Linked DNA regions of Thermoleptolyngbya sichuanensis A183. The protein of the gene in region 2 interacts with the protein of the main gene of each other region in a pairwise test. Links are inferred from orthologs where the notes say so. Each region holds a gene or a part of one and is shown on either strand. Other genes may lie near its edges.

Region 1 (7,692 bases), 710 kb from region 2 along the record:
CAAAATCAGCCGGGGCTTGACCATCAGCGCCCGCCCCAACTCCAGCAGCTTGCGCTGTCCGCCCGATAGAGAACCCGCGTAGTCATGGGCTTTGTGCGCCAGACCGATGGATTCCAGGATGTTCCAGGCATACTCGCGCTGTGCTTCTTCTTCCTGGGCAATGCGGGGCGATCGCCACCACACATTCCAAAACTTTTCGCCCGTCTGCTCTTGGGCCGCCAGCAGCATGTTTTCCAGCACCGACAGCCGCGACAACACCCGCGCCACCTGAAACGTCCGCACCAGCCCCCGCTGCGCCACCTGATGCGGCTGTAGCTCGTGAATCGGCTCCTCAGCAAACTGCACTTCGCCGCTGTCTGGACGCAAAAACATCGACAGCAGGTTAAACAGCGTCGTCTTGCCCGCCCCGTTCGGCCCAATCAGCCCGGTGATGCTGCCCTCTGGCACTTCGATCGAGGCCGCATCCACCGCCCGGATGCCGCCGAAGGTTTTGGTAAGTTGGGTTGCCGTCAGGAGAGCCATGAGGGGGGTGGGATGTTGGAGGAATAGGGGGAAAGAGAGAAGAGAGAAGAACGAAGAGGGAAGAGGTTCCGTTCTTCGTTCTTCATTCTTCATTCTTCATTCTTCATTCTTCGTTCTTCATTCTTCGTTCTTCGTTCTTCGTTCTTCGTTTTTCGTTCTTCGTTTTTCTCTCTTTCCTCCCTACTTCCCAAGGGTTAGCTCATCTTTGTTGCCCAAAATGCCCTGCGGTCGCCACACCATCAGAACCATCAGCAGCAGACCGATGAGCATGATGCGGAATGCGCCAAGGCGGGCATCGTCGAGGGGAATTACATCGCGCAAAAAGAAGCGGGTGACGGTCTGGTAGCCCCAGAAGATGGCGGCTCCCAAAATCGTGCCTACATTGTTGCCTGCGCCGCCGAGGACAACGATCGTCCAGGCGTTGAAGGTGACGAGGGGCTGGAAGTTATCGGGATAGACCGTGGTGAGCTGCCAGGCGTAGAGGGACCCCGCAATGCCGGCCAAGAAGCCGCCGATCGCCAGGGATTGCAGCTTGTAGGCAAAGACGTTTTTGCCCAGAGCGCGGGCGACGGCTTCGTCTTCTCGGATGGCTTTGAGGACGCGACCCCAGGGCGATCGCACGAGTCGTTCTAATGCCCAAAAAATCACCGCCAGCAGCACCACCGAGATCAGCATCAGCCCTGCCTTGCTGGGATTGCGGTCGTAGTGATATAGCGCCGAGGCCGAGTAGCCATAGACCCAGAGGCCCAGCGCCGCGCAGACCAACGCCGCCACCGTTCCCAAGCTGTTAGACCAGGCAGGAATTCTGGTCTTGGCCAACGCTCCCAGCCACACATAAAACCACACCAGTGCCACCATTGCCCCCAGCAGCAGCACCCCCAGCAGCCAGTAGGGAACCGTGCCTAGTTGCTTGAGCGTGCTGGAGGCGTAGCCCAGCCCAATCACCAGCAGCGTCAGAGACAGCAGGTAGCCTAGCGACAGGGCCACGCCGTTGGTCAGATGCGCCGGAGGAATAGACTTCACGGTTTGCCGCAGCCAGCGCCAGAACCGCCAGTAGGCCAACCCGGCGATCGCCGTTAGCATTGCCACCATGAGCGATCGCCCCAGCCAGTTGGGGTTCCAATTCGCCAGCGGCAGCGGAAAGCTTTGGAGTCCAAACGTACCGCGTGTCAGCCAGGCCTCGTTTTCGGCAATCAGGCGCACCATCTCGGCCACGCCAATGGTAACAATTGCCAGATAATCTTCCCGCAGGCGCAGCGTCGCCAAACCAATGCCCAGCCCCAACAGCGCTGCCAGCCCTGCGCCGATCAGCGCCCCCAACCACAGCGGCACCCCCCGCAAGCTGAGCAGCACCGTCGCGTAGGCTCCAATGGTCATAAACGCGACCTGCCCAAAGTTAATTAGCCCCGTGAACCCCCATTGAAGATTCAACCCCAGAGCAAAAATGGCAAAAATTGCCGCAAAGATGACCAGAGAGACAACAAACCCTTCCATGAGCAGTCGGGAATTAGCTTTCTTGAAGAATAGCAGGTCGGGGAAGAGGAGGGAGAGATGGAAAAAACGAAAAACGAAGAGCGAAAAATGAAACGTTTTTCCCTTTCCGTTCTTCCTTCTTCCTTCTTCCCTTTTCGTTCTTCCTTCTTCCTTCCGTCACTCTCCCCCCGGCCGCCACAAATATTTCCGCAAATCCACCTTTCCTTCTGGGCTAAACTCGATGCCCTCGGCTTCTAGGAGCGATCGCTGCAAATAGTCTGTGCCGTAGCGCAGGGGGGATTCCGATACTTCGCCTTTGGCATTGATGACGCGGTGCCAGGGAATGTCGGAATTTTGCATATCAACCCGATAGAGCGCATAGCCCACCAGCCGCGCCTTGCCGTAGAGTTGCGCCAGGTCAGCGATTTGCCCATAGGTGGCGACTTGCCCGTAAGGAATCTGCCGCACGATGTCGTAGATCACCTGGTAGGTGTTCATCAGTTTCCGGGGTGAGCGCAGAAGTGAGGATGGCGGCTCAGGCGAGGTCGCGGTGGGTGAAGGGGCGGGCGTGTTCGCCGCTGTAGGTGTTGACGATATGCCCATTGCCCAGCAACTGGTACTTATAGGTCACCAGACCTTCTAGCCCCACGGGGCCGCGGGGCGGCATTTTCTGGGTGCTGATGCCGACTTCTGCACCAAAGCCGTAACGGAAGCCGTCGGCAAAGCGGGTGGAGCAGTTGTGAAACACGCCCGCTGCGTCTACTTGAGAGATAAACGTGGCGGCGGCTGCGTCATCTTGTGTGGCGATCGCCTCGGTGTGCCGGGAGCCGTAGGTGTTGATGTGGGCGATCGCCGCTTCTAGCGAATCCACCACGCGAATCGCCAGAACCAGATCGCCGTATTCCGTTGCCCAGTCTGCTTCCGTGGCAGGCTCGATGGCAGCGCCGACTAGGGCTTGTGTCCGGTCGTCGCCGCGCAGTTCTACGCCTGCGGACTGGAAGACCGGAACCATTGCAGGGAGAAACTTTGGCGCAATCGCCTCATGCACCAGCAGCGTCTCAATGGCATTGCAGGCGGAGGGATAGTTGGTTTTGGCATCAAGGGCGATCGCCACCGCCTGGGCCACGTCGGCCGCCCGATCGACGTATAGGTGGCAGATGCCGTCGGCATGGCCCAGCACCGGAATCCGAGTGTTCTCCTGCACAAACCGCACAAAGGCGTTGGAACCCCGTGGAATGATCAAATCCACCTCTTGATCCAACCCCAGCAGTGCCACCGTTTCCTCCCGCGTCGTCAGCAGGCGCACCACCGCTGGGTCCAGGTCTACCGAACTCAGCCCCTGGTGAATCGCCTTCGTCAGCGCCTCGCAGGAGCGCACCGCTTCCCGCCCGCCCTTGAGGATGACTCCGTTCCCCGACTTGATGGCCAGCGACGCAATTTGCACCAGCGCGTCGGGCCGCGACTCGAAAATCACGCCCAGCACGCCCAGCGGACAGGTGATCCGCTTTAGCACCAGCCCGGTGTCTAGTTCTCGATGAAGCTGCACCTGACCCACCGGGTCGGCCAGCCGTGCCACATCGCGCACTCCGGCAATCACGCCACGCAGCTTGGTTTCATCCAGCTTGAGCCGCCCGTAAAGCGGTTTTGCCAGTCCTTCCTCTAGCGCCGCCGCGCAGTCCGCCGCGTTGGCCGCCAGAATTTCTGGGGCGGCGGCTTCTAGGGCAAGGGCGATCGCCCCAACTGCCTGATTTCGCGCCTCGCCCGACAGCGCTGCTAGCCGCCGTGCCGCCGAACGGGTCTGCTGGGCCAGGGTTTTGAGGTCGGGAGTGGAGGTGAGCATGGGAGTGGAGGGTTGGAGTTTGGATTTTGGATTTTGGGAGGCTTGCCTGCGCTATTACCTACCTTATTACCTACTTGTTACCTACTAGCCTTTTATTGGCATCAGCCGCTCCAGCGCTAGGTCAGAGGCGACTTGGGTGAGGCGGCCGAGGTCGGTGGGGTCGGGCAGGTGGGGAATCAGGCCGAGGATGGGAACCTGGGTGAGGGACTGGATCAGGTCGGCAGGGGCCCAGTCGTCAATCTCCTGCTGGGTGCAGGGCGCGATGCAGTTTAGCACAATGCCCTTGACATGGACGCGGGCCTGGCGGGCGAGGGCGACATTGGCGACCGCTTGCCCAATTGCCCCCAGCTTCACCGGAACCACCAGGACGGTGGGAATGCGCCAGTCCCAAGCGAGGTCGGCAACGGTGGTTTCGTGGGTGACGGGCGAACCGAGGCTGCCCAGCGCCTCGACCAGCACCCAGTCTTTTTGTTTAGAAAGAGTTTCAAAGGTGTGCCACGCGCTGTCTAGGTTGATGTTGCGGCCTTCTTTTTCGGCAGCGATGGGCGGCGCTAGGGGCGAGTCAAAGTGGATGGGGTTGATCTCGCTAATGGACTGGTTGAGTGGGAAGAGGCGCTGATAGAGTTCGCGATCGCCCTTGCCAGACTGCACAGGTTTCATAATGCCGAGCGATCGCCCGCCGCTGTGAGCTTGCCAGTAGGCCGCCAGTGCCGAAATCAGCACCGTTTTTCCCGTATCTGAATCCGTCGCTGCAATCAAAAGCGCGCTCAAAACCAACTCCTAGTGACCATTTCCAAAAAGACACGTTCCAGTTGCTAACTCAAGCTAGCAAACTGGATAGGACTTACGCAGTTGGACGATTTATCATAAGCTGTGCCCGCGAGAAATCGTCCAAAGCCCAGAAAACTTATCGCGAGTGTGTAAGTCCTGCTGGATAAAAAACTGGGACAGAACCTTTCCCAGCGAAAACCTACATTATATCGCAGCGGTCAAGCTGTCTCTAGAACCAGTGTTGAGGATGCCCATACCTGCGTAGGCTATAGGCTTCTACCTGCATGGGTTAAGCGCCTTCTGGAGGTTTTGGAGGTTTTGGAGGTTTTGTCTGCAATGGCGGCACTTTGGGCGCTTCGGGCGGTTCCCAGATTGGCGACGCGATGCCCGACAATTCCCGTATAGTGGGGACAGAATGACTGGCAGGAGAGCGTTATGTTTGGTTTGGGCTGGCCCGAGGTTGCCATTATTGCAGTCGTTGCGATTCTTATTTTTGGGCCTAAAAAGATCCCTGAACTAGGCGGGGCTTTGGGCAAGACGCTGCGGGGCTTCAAGGAGGGGATGAACGGAGTAGACGAAGAGGGCGATCGCGAACCGGAAGAATAGCCCCCAAAGTCCAGATTTGGCCGGTCAAAGTGGCATTACCTCAGAGGCAATTCGAGAACTGCTTGAGCGATTGCCAGATGCACCCGATAGAGTTCATCCCACTTTTGTAACCCTCACCCTAAATCCTTCTCCCACTCTGGGAGAGGGACTTTTGAAAAAAAGCCATAGAAACCATAAAGCTGCTGAACCCTGCCGTAGAGTCAGGGGCGGTTCTGCTAGGAATGCTGTAAGTGCTTTTGGCAGTGCGGCAGGTTAGTCCCGTTCGAGAAGCCATCATCGTGCGGCGGGGCAGTCTTGTGCTTATCGCGTTGAATAACTGGTTTCGTACTGATTTCATGCTGATACTGATTTCAGAGCTAATTTGTAAAGGAGCCTGAAAGCCTTGTTAATCAAGGATTTCCGAGAAACCGCTTTTCCTGGGCAAACATGACCTCAAAGCCACACATGCCAAGAGTTTCAGGCTTCTTAAGATTTGCTTCATAAATTAGCTCTCATGCTGATTACGATAAGCAATCACCCCTTGGGAACGTCGCCCTGATTTCGTACTAACTACGATCAGCAGTCACCCCTTGGGAACATTGCCCATCTTTTCCAACAGATTTTTCCAACAGGCTTTTCCAACAGAAACCCTCATGCATTGGGGAGCGAGCGGGAACCTGCGATCGCCCAAATCCATCATATGTTCCGTCCTCTAGCGCTTTCGCTGGAAAAATCGAGGCTCCTCCAAAACATGACAGGCAATTGATCCTGTGATCGAGCAGTTTTTGGAAATCATGCTGTCAGGTGATACAGCAAACTGACCCACACGCGCTAAAACATGAGGCGGCGAGGCTAACTGCCTCCTCTACCCGTTTCTCTATTAGCTTTATTAGCTTTTACACTTCTTTATTTTTGGCGCTGCTTTCCCTCCGTTTCTGATTTCCTAATCTCAAAGCGCACGTCCCTTCAGTCACTTTTCACCCAAACTTTCCTTTCTGTATGTCAACTCCCGGAAAACTCGATACCACCTTCAATGGCAACGGCCGCATCACCTTTGGGCTAGATGGGCTCGACCAGGCCCGCAGAGTGCTGGTTCAAGCCGATGGCAAAATTCTGGCGCTGGGCGACAGCAGTGGCAGCTTTTCGGCGGCCAGGCTGACGGCGGATGGTTCCCTGGACAATAGCTTTGCGGGCAACGGCAGAACCGTGCTGAACTTCAGCGGCACGCAGGTTTTGCGCGATGCAGTGCTGCAATCTGACGGCAAGCTCATCATGGTGGGCGACAGCGATGGCGATTTTGGCATTGTCCGCTTCAACCTCAACGGTTCGCTTGACAGTTCCTTTGCCGGAAATGGCCGCCAGTCTACCAACTTTGGGGCTACAGAAACGGTTCAAAAAGTGTTGCTGCAAAACGACGGTCGCATTCTGGTGATTGGCCAAAGCAGCAGCACCTTTAGCGGCAACAGCTTTGCAGTGGCCCGCTATCGCACGGACGGTTCTCGCGACACCAGTTTTGATAGCAATGGGCGCAATTCGACCAACCTGGGTGCCACGGCGCAGGTTAGCGACGGGCTGCTACAAAATGACGGCAAGATTGTGGTTGCGGGCACCGACGGATCGGCGTTTGCGCTGGTGCGCTATCGCACGGATGGGTCGCTCGATCGAGACTTTGGCAGTCGGGGCATTGTGCGGACGCGCATCGGCAGCGGCACGACGTTTTCAATTGCTCAACGGGTGCTGCTGCAAAATGACGGCAAGCTGATCGCCGTGGGGACGAGTAGCGATGATTTTGCGATCGCCCGTTATAACTCCGACGGGTCTCTCGACCGCAGCTTTGGGCGATCGGGCGTGCGAACTACTGATTTTGGCGGCTTCTTTACCACCGTGGATGCGGTGACGGATGCGGTGCTGCTGTCGGATGGCAAGATTTTGGTGGCAGGGACGAGCGGCGGACGGGTCGCCCTGGCGCGATACAACCGAGACGGCAGCCTCGACTCTAGCTTTGACGGCAATGGGCGCGTCACGACCAGTTTGGGCAATAACAGCACGGCAAAGAAGGTGTTGGTGCAGCCCAATGGCAAGATTTTGGTGCTGGCGGTGAGCGATGGCAGGGCTGCGCTGTTGCGCTACAACAGCAACGGTTCTCTGGACAACAGCTTCGACGGCAACGGGCGCGTCACGACGGATCTCGATGCGGCGGACAACAATGCCGATATTGCGCTCCAGCCCGATGGCAATCTGGTGCTTGTGGGAACCAATGTAGGCTTCTTTGACCGAGATTTTTCGGTGCGCCGCTATGTGGGCGATCGCATCGACGTGAGCCTGGGCACGCCCATTGAACCCATCGACTTTAACAACGGGCCCGCTGGCATTACTCGCAACGGCACCGCTGCCAACGACCGGATTGCGGGCACTCCCGGCAACGATATCCTGCGCGGCAAGCGGGGTAACGATGTGGTAGACGGCAAACGGGGCAACGATCGCCTGTTTGGCGGTGAAGG
Region 2 (7,580 bases):
GGGTGAAGAGGCAGGGTGAACGGGTTTTAACTCTGTAAAGTTGATTTGTGTCCTCTTTCCCGATGCCCATCATGTACCCTCAATGGCAACCTTGGAACTTCCTGTGGAATGATTTTCGGAACACTTTTCGGAACACTTTTCGGAACACTGTTCAGAACGCTTTTCAGAACGCTTTTCGGAGCGCTTTTCGGAGCATTTTTTGGAATTCCTTGAGAAATACTTGCCGGAGTATTCAATGGAAAGCCGGATGGAGATCGACTGGGCAGTGGCGATCGCCCCTTCTCATCCTGCTCGTCCTGACGCTGACCTATGGCTGTGTCGTCGCCAATCGCCCCGCTGCCACGCTGCTCACTGACCCGTTTTTGCAACTGCCCACGCCGACCAGCGTGCGCGTTGTCTGGTTTACCGAGTTTGAGGGCGGCGAGCATCGGGTGGAATATGGCGACGGGTTCCAGCAGCGGGCGATCGCCACCACCACAAAGCTATCCCGCGTGCGCGAAGACCAGCGATCGCGCGTCGGCCAGCAGACCGAACCCGGCCAGGTCTATCAGCAGCCCACGCCCCGCGACATCTGGCGGCACGAAGCCGAAGTGACGGGCCTGACACCGGGGCAGCGCATTCCCTATCGCGTCGCCAGCCTGCGGGCCAATGGGCTATTCACACGGGCGATCGCCAGCCGCCCCTTTACCCTGGCTCCCCTGCCACCGCCCGGTACGCCGCTCAAAATCTTGCTCACCTCCGACCACCAGAGTATGCCCATGACCGCCACCAACCTGCAAAAGGTCGTGGAGACAGTGGGACAGGTGGATGCGGTCTTTTTGGCAGGCGACACGGTGAACATCCCCGACCGCGCCTCGGAATGGTTTGATGACAATCGCGGCGGTGCATTCTTCCCCTGCCTCCAGGGTCGCGCCAGCTATTCCCTAGAGCGCAACGGCACTACGCGGGTTTACACTGGCGGCGAAATCATTCAGCACGCGCCGATGTACGTGGCAATCGGCAACCACGAAATCATGGGGCGCTACGGCCGCCTAGATAGCTTGAACGGCGAATTTGAAGACGCGATTCCCCGTGATGTAGCGCTGCGGCTCTACGGCCCCAACGGACTAAACAACACCGCCTTCAGCACCGACACCTACGAAGAAATCTTCAGCCTGCCCCAAAGTCCAGAGGGCGGCGAAACCTACTACGCTACCACCATTGGCGATGTGCGATTGGTATCGCTGTTTGCCACCAACCTGTGGCGCGTGCCCAGCCTAGACCCCTCTGCCAAGGGGCGCTTCCGCGAACCCGAAGCCAAGCTCAATAGCCGCGAAGACTGGGGTTATGGGCAAATTATCTTTGAGCCAATCCGCAAGGGCAGCCCGCAATACAACTGGCTAAAGCAGGAACTGAGCAGCCCGGAGTTCCGGCAGGCCCGCTATAAGATCGTGATGCTGCACCACCCAACCCATACCCTGGGGGATAACGTCGTGCCGCCTTATACCGACCCCATTCGCGTAGTGGAGCGCAACGCCGAGGGCAGCCCTGCGGTGGTTCGCTACGATTATCCAAAGTCGGACGACTATTTGCTGAAGGATGTGATGCCGCTGCTGGAGGCGGCGCAGGCGCAACTGGTGCTGTACGGGCATTCTCACGTCTGGAACCGCTTCCGCTCGCCTGCGGGCCTGCACCTGCTGGAAACCTCCAACGTGGGCAATACCTACGGAGCCTATTGGAAACCGCAGCCCCGGAAGCTGCCCGATCTGAACCCGCAATTCTACAACCTGGAAAACTACGTGACGGCGGGCGATCCGGGGGGGCTGGAACCGATTACGCCGACCCTTGCGCCCGTGACGGGAGATGATGGACAGCCGCTGCCGTTTCTCTCCAGCAACGACATCACCGCCTTCACCATTTTCGACACAGGCACGGGCACCATCAGTAGCTACCGCTTTGACACGCGCACCCCGGATGCGCCTGTGGTCAAGTTCGATGAGTTTCAGCTTGGCGTTGGATAAGGATGTGAAACAAGGGCGAACGATGGGACTCGAACCCACGAATGGCGGAACCACAATCCGCTGCCTTAACCACTTGGCTACGCTCGCCGTACAGTGCCCTCTACAGGCGAATACTAGTATAGCATTTGGCTGATGGGCCTTGTCACAAATTTTGTGCCTTTTGATCTTAGAACTTACGTTGATCTTAGAACTTACGCAGTTGGGCAATTTCTCGCGGGCTGTGTCCGCAAGAAATTGCCCAAAATCCAGAAAGCCTATCGCAAGTGCGTATGCCCTGGGTCTGTTTGATCCTTGTGATCTGGTGTGTGGGAATATCTATGACCCCAACTTCTGACTCAGCTATCCAGTCCGCTATACTAGGGAAGGCGACAACTCGCTTCGGGATGTAGCGCAGCTTGGTAGCGCGCCTGCTTTGGGAGCAGGATGCCGCAGGTTCAAATCCTGTCATCCCGATTTTTCATTTTGAATGGAACTGCAAATTGCTAAAGGCGGGTAGTGGTGCAAACGGACTGGATTTATCCCTATCCGCCTCTTTTGTCTGGCGTGTTGGTTAGGCGCTACAAGCGATTTTTCGCGGACATTGAGCTAGAGAGTGGCGAGATCGTTACAGCGCACTGCCCCAATACCGGGCCGATGACGGGGGTCAATTGCCCTGGCAGTCGCGTGATGGTGTCGCCTAGCAATAACCCGAAGCGATCGCTCGCCTATACCTGGGAACTGATCGAGGTGAACGACAACGGGCCAACGTGGGTGGGGGTGAATACGGCGCTGCCCAACCGCATCGTCCGCTCGGCGCTGGAAGCACGGCTGTTTCCAGAACTGGGCAGCTATCAGCAGATTCGGGGCGAAGTGCCCTACGGACAGGATCAGAAAAGCCGGGTCGATTTTTTATTGACGGGAGCCGCCGATGGGCGACCCGTTTATATCGAGGTCAAAAACACCACCTGGGCGCTGGGCGACCTGGCGCTGTTTCCCGACACCGTGACAGAACGGGGGCAAAAGCATCTGCGAGAGTTGACAGCGCTGCTGCCCCAGGCGCGACCGGTGATGCTGTATTTCATTAATCGAGGCGACTGCACCCGGTTTTCGCCGGGCGATCGCGCTGATCCGGTCTATGGGCAACTGCTGCGGGGGGCGATCGCCCAGGGGTTAGAAGTGCTGCCCTGTCGATTCGAGATTTCGCCTGCGGGTATCCGCTATCTAGGTCTGGCTGAGCTTTGCCTTGAGACGACGCAACCCATCGAAGTTCACACACCCAAGGGCAAACGACGAAAAGCGCCATAACGCAGGGCGAAAAGAGAAAAAATCGAGGAATGGAACAGCGCAAAACGGTAGCAAATGACACGATTAATCGCCTCATTCGTATTTGTCATGATCACCGTTAGAATGCGCCAAGTCAGCCGGTTTCAGTCCAGTGCGATCGCCCAAAAGCCTCTTTGCAAGCAGCTTTCAGGGATTTGGTTTCTATTAGAACAAAATGGAGAGCGATCGCTCGATTCGGATATCCGTATTTGCCACGGTAGAGATATCCGCCTTGCCTCAAACATGAATATTTCTTAAATTCTGTTCTACGCCTCTAGGAACTTCTTAATCCTCCTTGGGGGGCGTGGATCTGCTGTATACATCTGATAAAGTTGCGACACAAGACGAGACATTATGTTGACCGTTAAAAGAAGACCATCCGCAGTTGTGGACATCCGATAAAGAGCAGATAAAGAGCAGAATTGTTGATTTCGCTGAAGCTCAAGATTCAGGGTTCCCTGCCTCTACTCATGTCTATCAACTTTCGCGGAAAATGGTTTTCTAGCTGGTGTCACGCTGGCGGCCGATGCTGCCGACTCGCTTGCTTCCATCGCGCATTTCAGATACAAATTCCTGAGAATTCTTGCTAAATTCCTGCGAATTTCCTAGACCGAATAGCCCAATCAAAACGGCTAGCCATGTTCGTGAAAGGAGAGACAAATTATGCGTATTGCACAAATTGCTCCGCTCTGGGAACGAGTTCCTCCTACCACCTACGGTGGAACAGAGCTGGTGGTGAGCTTGCTCACGGATGAGTTAGTCCGACGGGGGCATGAAGTGACCTTATTTGCTTCAGGAGATTCGATTACGCTGGCGAATCTGGAATCGGTTCATCCTCGTGCGCTGCGGCTCGATAGCACGGTGAAAGAATACGGCATTTACGAAATGCTGGAACTGGCTCAGGTTTACGAACGGGCTGACGAATTCGACATAATTCATTCCCATGTGGGCTGTGCCGCGCTGCCCTATGTAAATCTGGTCAAAACGCCAACCGTCCACACGCTGCACGGCATTTTTACGCCAGACAACGAAAAGATGTTCACCTATGCCCAACGGCAGCCCTACGTGAGCATTTCCAACACGCAGCGGGAGCCGTGCCTGGGACTAAACTATGTTGCCACCGTATACAACGGGATTGATGTAGAGAGCCACAAGTTTCATCCTGTGCCGAATGATCCCCCCTATCTGGCATTTTTGGGGCGGCTGTCGCCCGAAAAGGGAACCCATCACGCCATCGAAATTGCCAAGAAAACGGGCTATCCGCTGAAGATGGCAGGCAAGATCGACGTGGTGGATCGGGAATACTATGAGCAGCAGATTAAGCCCCACATCGATGGCGAACAGATTCAGTATCTCGGCGAGGCCAATCATCAGCAGAAAAATGTGCTGATGGGCGGGGCGATCGCCACGCTGTTCCCCATCACTTGGCGCGAACCGTTTGGGCTAGTGATGGTGGAGTCAATGGCGGCGGGTACGCCTGTCGTGGCGATGGAACTGGGGTCCACGTCCGAAGTGATTGCTCACGGCAAGACGGGCTTTCTCTGCCATTCGGTGGAGGAGTGTGTTGCGGCGATCGCCCAGGTGCCGCAGCTCGATCGTCGGGCCTGTCGAGATCATGTCCAGGCGAACTTCAGTGTGCAGCGCATGACCGATGGCTATGAGCAGGTCTATCGCCAACTGGTGGGCGATCGCACGTTGACCAGTCCGGCAATTTTCAGCCTGCCGCAGCCAAAGCTGGCCGGGTAACCCTTGACCAATAGCAGGGGTTATAGCAAGGGTTGAGGAGCGAACTCTGCCCTAAGATCGAAGCCTCAACCCTTCAAACGTGCAATGCTTTGAAGTTGAGTTGCAACTCTTATATCTGTAGCGCCGCTTATAGCGCTTCTGTAGTGCCGCAGGGATGGCAGTCTATCCGGGTTGCCGCAGAGTTGGCTTCCAAACCACAAGATAAGGTTGACCCTGGTCAAGTCAGGTCCCAGTTTGAGTTCAGCCCATGTTAGCCCAGGGTCAGCACAGAATCAGCACAGGGTGCGAGCCGCCTGCATCGGGTTCTGGTTTTGTAAATTGCAGGGTTTGCAAATTGCAGGGTTTGTAAATTGCAGAGTTGGTTTTGTAAAGCGTCGTGCTTTCTTTGCACTTTAGTCCGGGAACGCAATTCCCGCGCTTGAAGTAGTCTAAGTTCCCCTGATGATGGCGCTTTGACTGTGATGGCGCTTTGACTGATGACGCTTTGACGTGTTTCCCTTCGCGCTACAGACATTTTGCCTTGCAGATGTATTGCAAGGTGATACGCCGACTACAGGCGGTTCGTCCCTCGCGTGTTCCTGATTTTTTCGTTCACCCCTTCCGAGACATCGCTCATGTCGTGACCTAGCACATTGTTGGCGTACCTCTGCTCTATACAATGCCCCTGGAGAAAAACTTAAAAAGCAGCACGCTCGATACAGCGTTTAATCGCTCCACACGGCACAATATGGCAGTGTAAAGGAACCCTAACGAACATCACGGCTTATTTCAGGATTGTTAGCGGTTCGCCGATGGTTCACTGGCGAGGTCAGACCAACCGGACAGGAAGATCCTATCCTAGCTAGAGGGTTGGCTTGGCTGCGGTGTCCGGTACGATATCCAAGTCTACGAGGTTAGCAATGTCCCAGACCCCTCCCGTATCCCAATCGCGTCATCCTAGGGCAACGTTTTCTGCTGGGCCCCAGCGGCAGGCGATCGCCCTTATCCTGGTTCATAATGATCCGGCGCTGGAATTTCAGCGCGAAGAAGCCAGCGGCAGCCGGGTATACGTGAATCAAATCAGCGAGGCGCTGGCCAAGCTTGGCTGGCAGGTGGATGTGTTTACCCGCAAGACGAATCCCGACGATCCAACGATCGTGCAGCATTCGCCCCACCACCGCACGATTCGTCTGGTCGCTGGCCCGCAGGAGTTTATCCCGCGCGATCGCCTGTTGGAGCATATGCCCGCCTTTGTCGAAGCTTTCCGTAAGTTTCAGACCAAGGACGGATTTCACTATCCGCTGGTGCATACCCACTACTGGCTCGCAGGCTGGGTGGGGCTGCAACTGAAGCAGGAGAGCAATATTCAACTGGTTCATACTTACCACTCTCTGGCGGCGGTTAAATACGCAGGCATGGCTCAAAAGCCGCTGGTTGCCGACCACCGCATGGCCGTAGAGCGGCATACGCTCGTCGGCGCGAACTGCATCGTGGCAACCAGCCCCCAAGAGCAAGAAACCCTGCGGGAATTGGTGGCCACTCCCGGCAACGTGCAGGTGATTCCCGGTGGCACTGACTTGGACGTGTTCCACCAGATGTCGCGCAGCGATGCCCGCGCCCAGTTGGGCCTGTCGCCCTCGGAAAACGTGGTGCTGCATGTAGGACGGTTTGACCCGCGCAAGGGAATTGAGACGCTGGTGCGAGCCTGTGCCCAAATCAAGCAAATGGATACCCTAGCAGGGGAACCGCTGCGGCTGCTGCTGGTGGGCGCGGCCGACGATGCCGAGAGCCTGGCCGAGCGCGATCGCATCCAGTCGCTTGTAGCCGAACTGGGGCTAAACGCCGTCACGGAGTTTGTCGGTCAGGTCGGACACGATCGTCTGCCGCTGTATTACACCGCTGCAGATGTGTGCGTTGTGCCCAGCCAGTTTGAACCCTTTGGGCTAGTGGCGCTGGAGGCGATGGCCTGCGGTACGCCCGTGGTCGCGTCGGATGTTGGCGGGCTGAAGTTTGCCGTCGTGCCGGAGGAAACGGGGCTGCTAGTGGCTCCGCAGGATGTAGACGGCTTTGCGGGGGCGATCGCCCGCATTCTCAGCGACGACCTCTGGGCCCACCGTCTGCGTCGTCAGGCTTCCCTACGAGTCCAGCAAAACTTTAGCTGGAGCGCAGTGGCCGCTCGCCTCAGCGACCTCTATCGCAGGCTGCTGGCACAATCGCTCACAGGCGATCTGCTGTCGGTTCCGATGGCTCCAACCACCGCAGCCGCCCTCAGTTCACTGCCCGCCGAGCCGCTGGAGCAGCCGCTAGTGAATGTGTCTTAGCATACTGGTTAGAATGCCAGGACGTAGATAGGACGCACAACAGCACTGGCTGCCTTCTGCGCTGGGCTGGCTAACCCATCTAGGAGTCAGGAATTAAAGGAATCAAAAGGAGTGTGGGTGTGCCTGCGCTCCTTTTGAGTGTTGTCGCGGGGACTGGCTGCCGCAAATACGGCGCAATCGTTATCTCCCAAAAGCTTCTCCTCAGCCTAATAAGTAGATAGACCAAATTAAA

The links.
Region 1: the proteins of sfsA (region 2) and HPC62_RS10685 interact in binary tests that used the Escherichia coli proteins (3 or more experiments, as listed by UniProt). The link is inferred for Thermoleptolyngbya sichuanensis A183 from one-to-one orthologs.

Annotation. Positions count from the first base shown.
Region 1 is NZ_CP053661.1:2,563,965-2,571,656, reverse strand. The notes cover bases 1,684-4,623. They hold HPC62_RS10685 (glutamate-5-semialdehyde dehydrogenase), read right to left. Parts: upstream 3,836-4,623; coding sequence 2,531-3,835; downstream 1,684-2,530. Other genes in these bases: bioD (dethiobiotin synthase), read right to left, coding at 3,920-4,606; HPC62_RS10690 (MGMT family protein), read right to left, coding at 2,173-2,493; HPC62_RS10695 (branched-chain amino acid ABC transporter permease), read right to left, coding at 1,684-2,016. Also shown: HPC62_RS10700 (ABC transporter ATP-binding protein), read right to left, coding at 1-522; more of HPC62_RS10695, read right to left, coding at 703-1,683; tatA (twin-arginine translocase TatA/TatE family subunit), read left to right, coding at 5,042-5,212; HPC62_RS10670 (type I secretion C-terminal target domain-containing protein), read left to right, coding at 6,191-7,692. UniProt on the Escherichia coli protein: Catalyzes the NADPH-dependent reduction of L-glutamate 5-phosphate into L-glutamate 5-semialdehyde and phosphate. The product spontaneously undergoes cyclization to form 1-pyrroline-5-carboxylate.
Region 2 is NZ_CP053661.1:3,270,636-3,278,215, forward strand. Bases 1,562-4,389 are described here. They hold sfsA (DNA/RNA nuclease SfsA), read left to right. Parts: upstream 1,562-2,495; coding sequence 2,496-3,284; downstream 3,285-4,389. Other genes in these bases: HPC62_RS13635 (metallophosphoesterase), read left to right, coding at 1,562-2,000; HPC62_RS13655 (hypothetical protein), read left to right, coding at 3,339-3,560; HPC62_RS13660 (glycosyltransferase family 4 protein), read left to right, coding at 3,966-4,389. In the rest of the region: more of HPC62_RS13635, read left to right, coding at 285-1,561; more of HPC62_RS13660, read left to right, coding at 4,390-5,048; HPC62_RS13665 (glycosyltransferase), read left to right, coding at 5,948-7,348. UniProt on the Escherichia coli protein: Binds to DNA non-specifically. Could be a regulatory factor involved in maltose metabolism.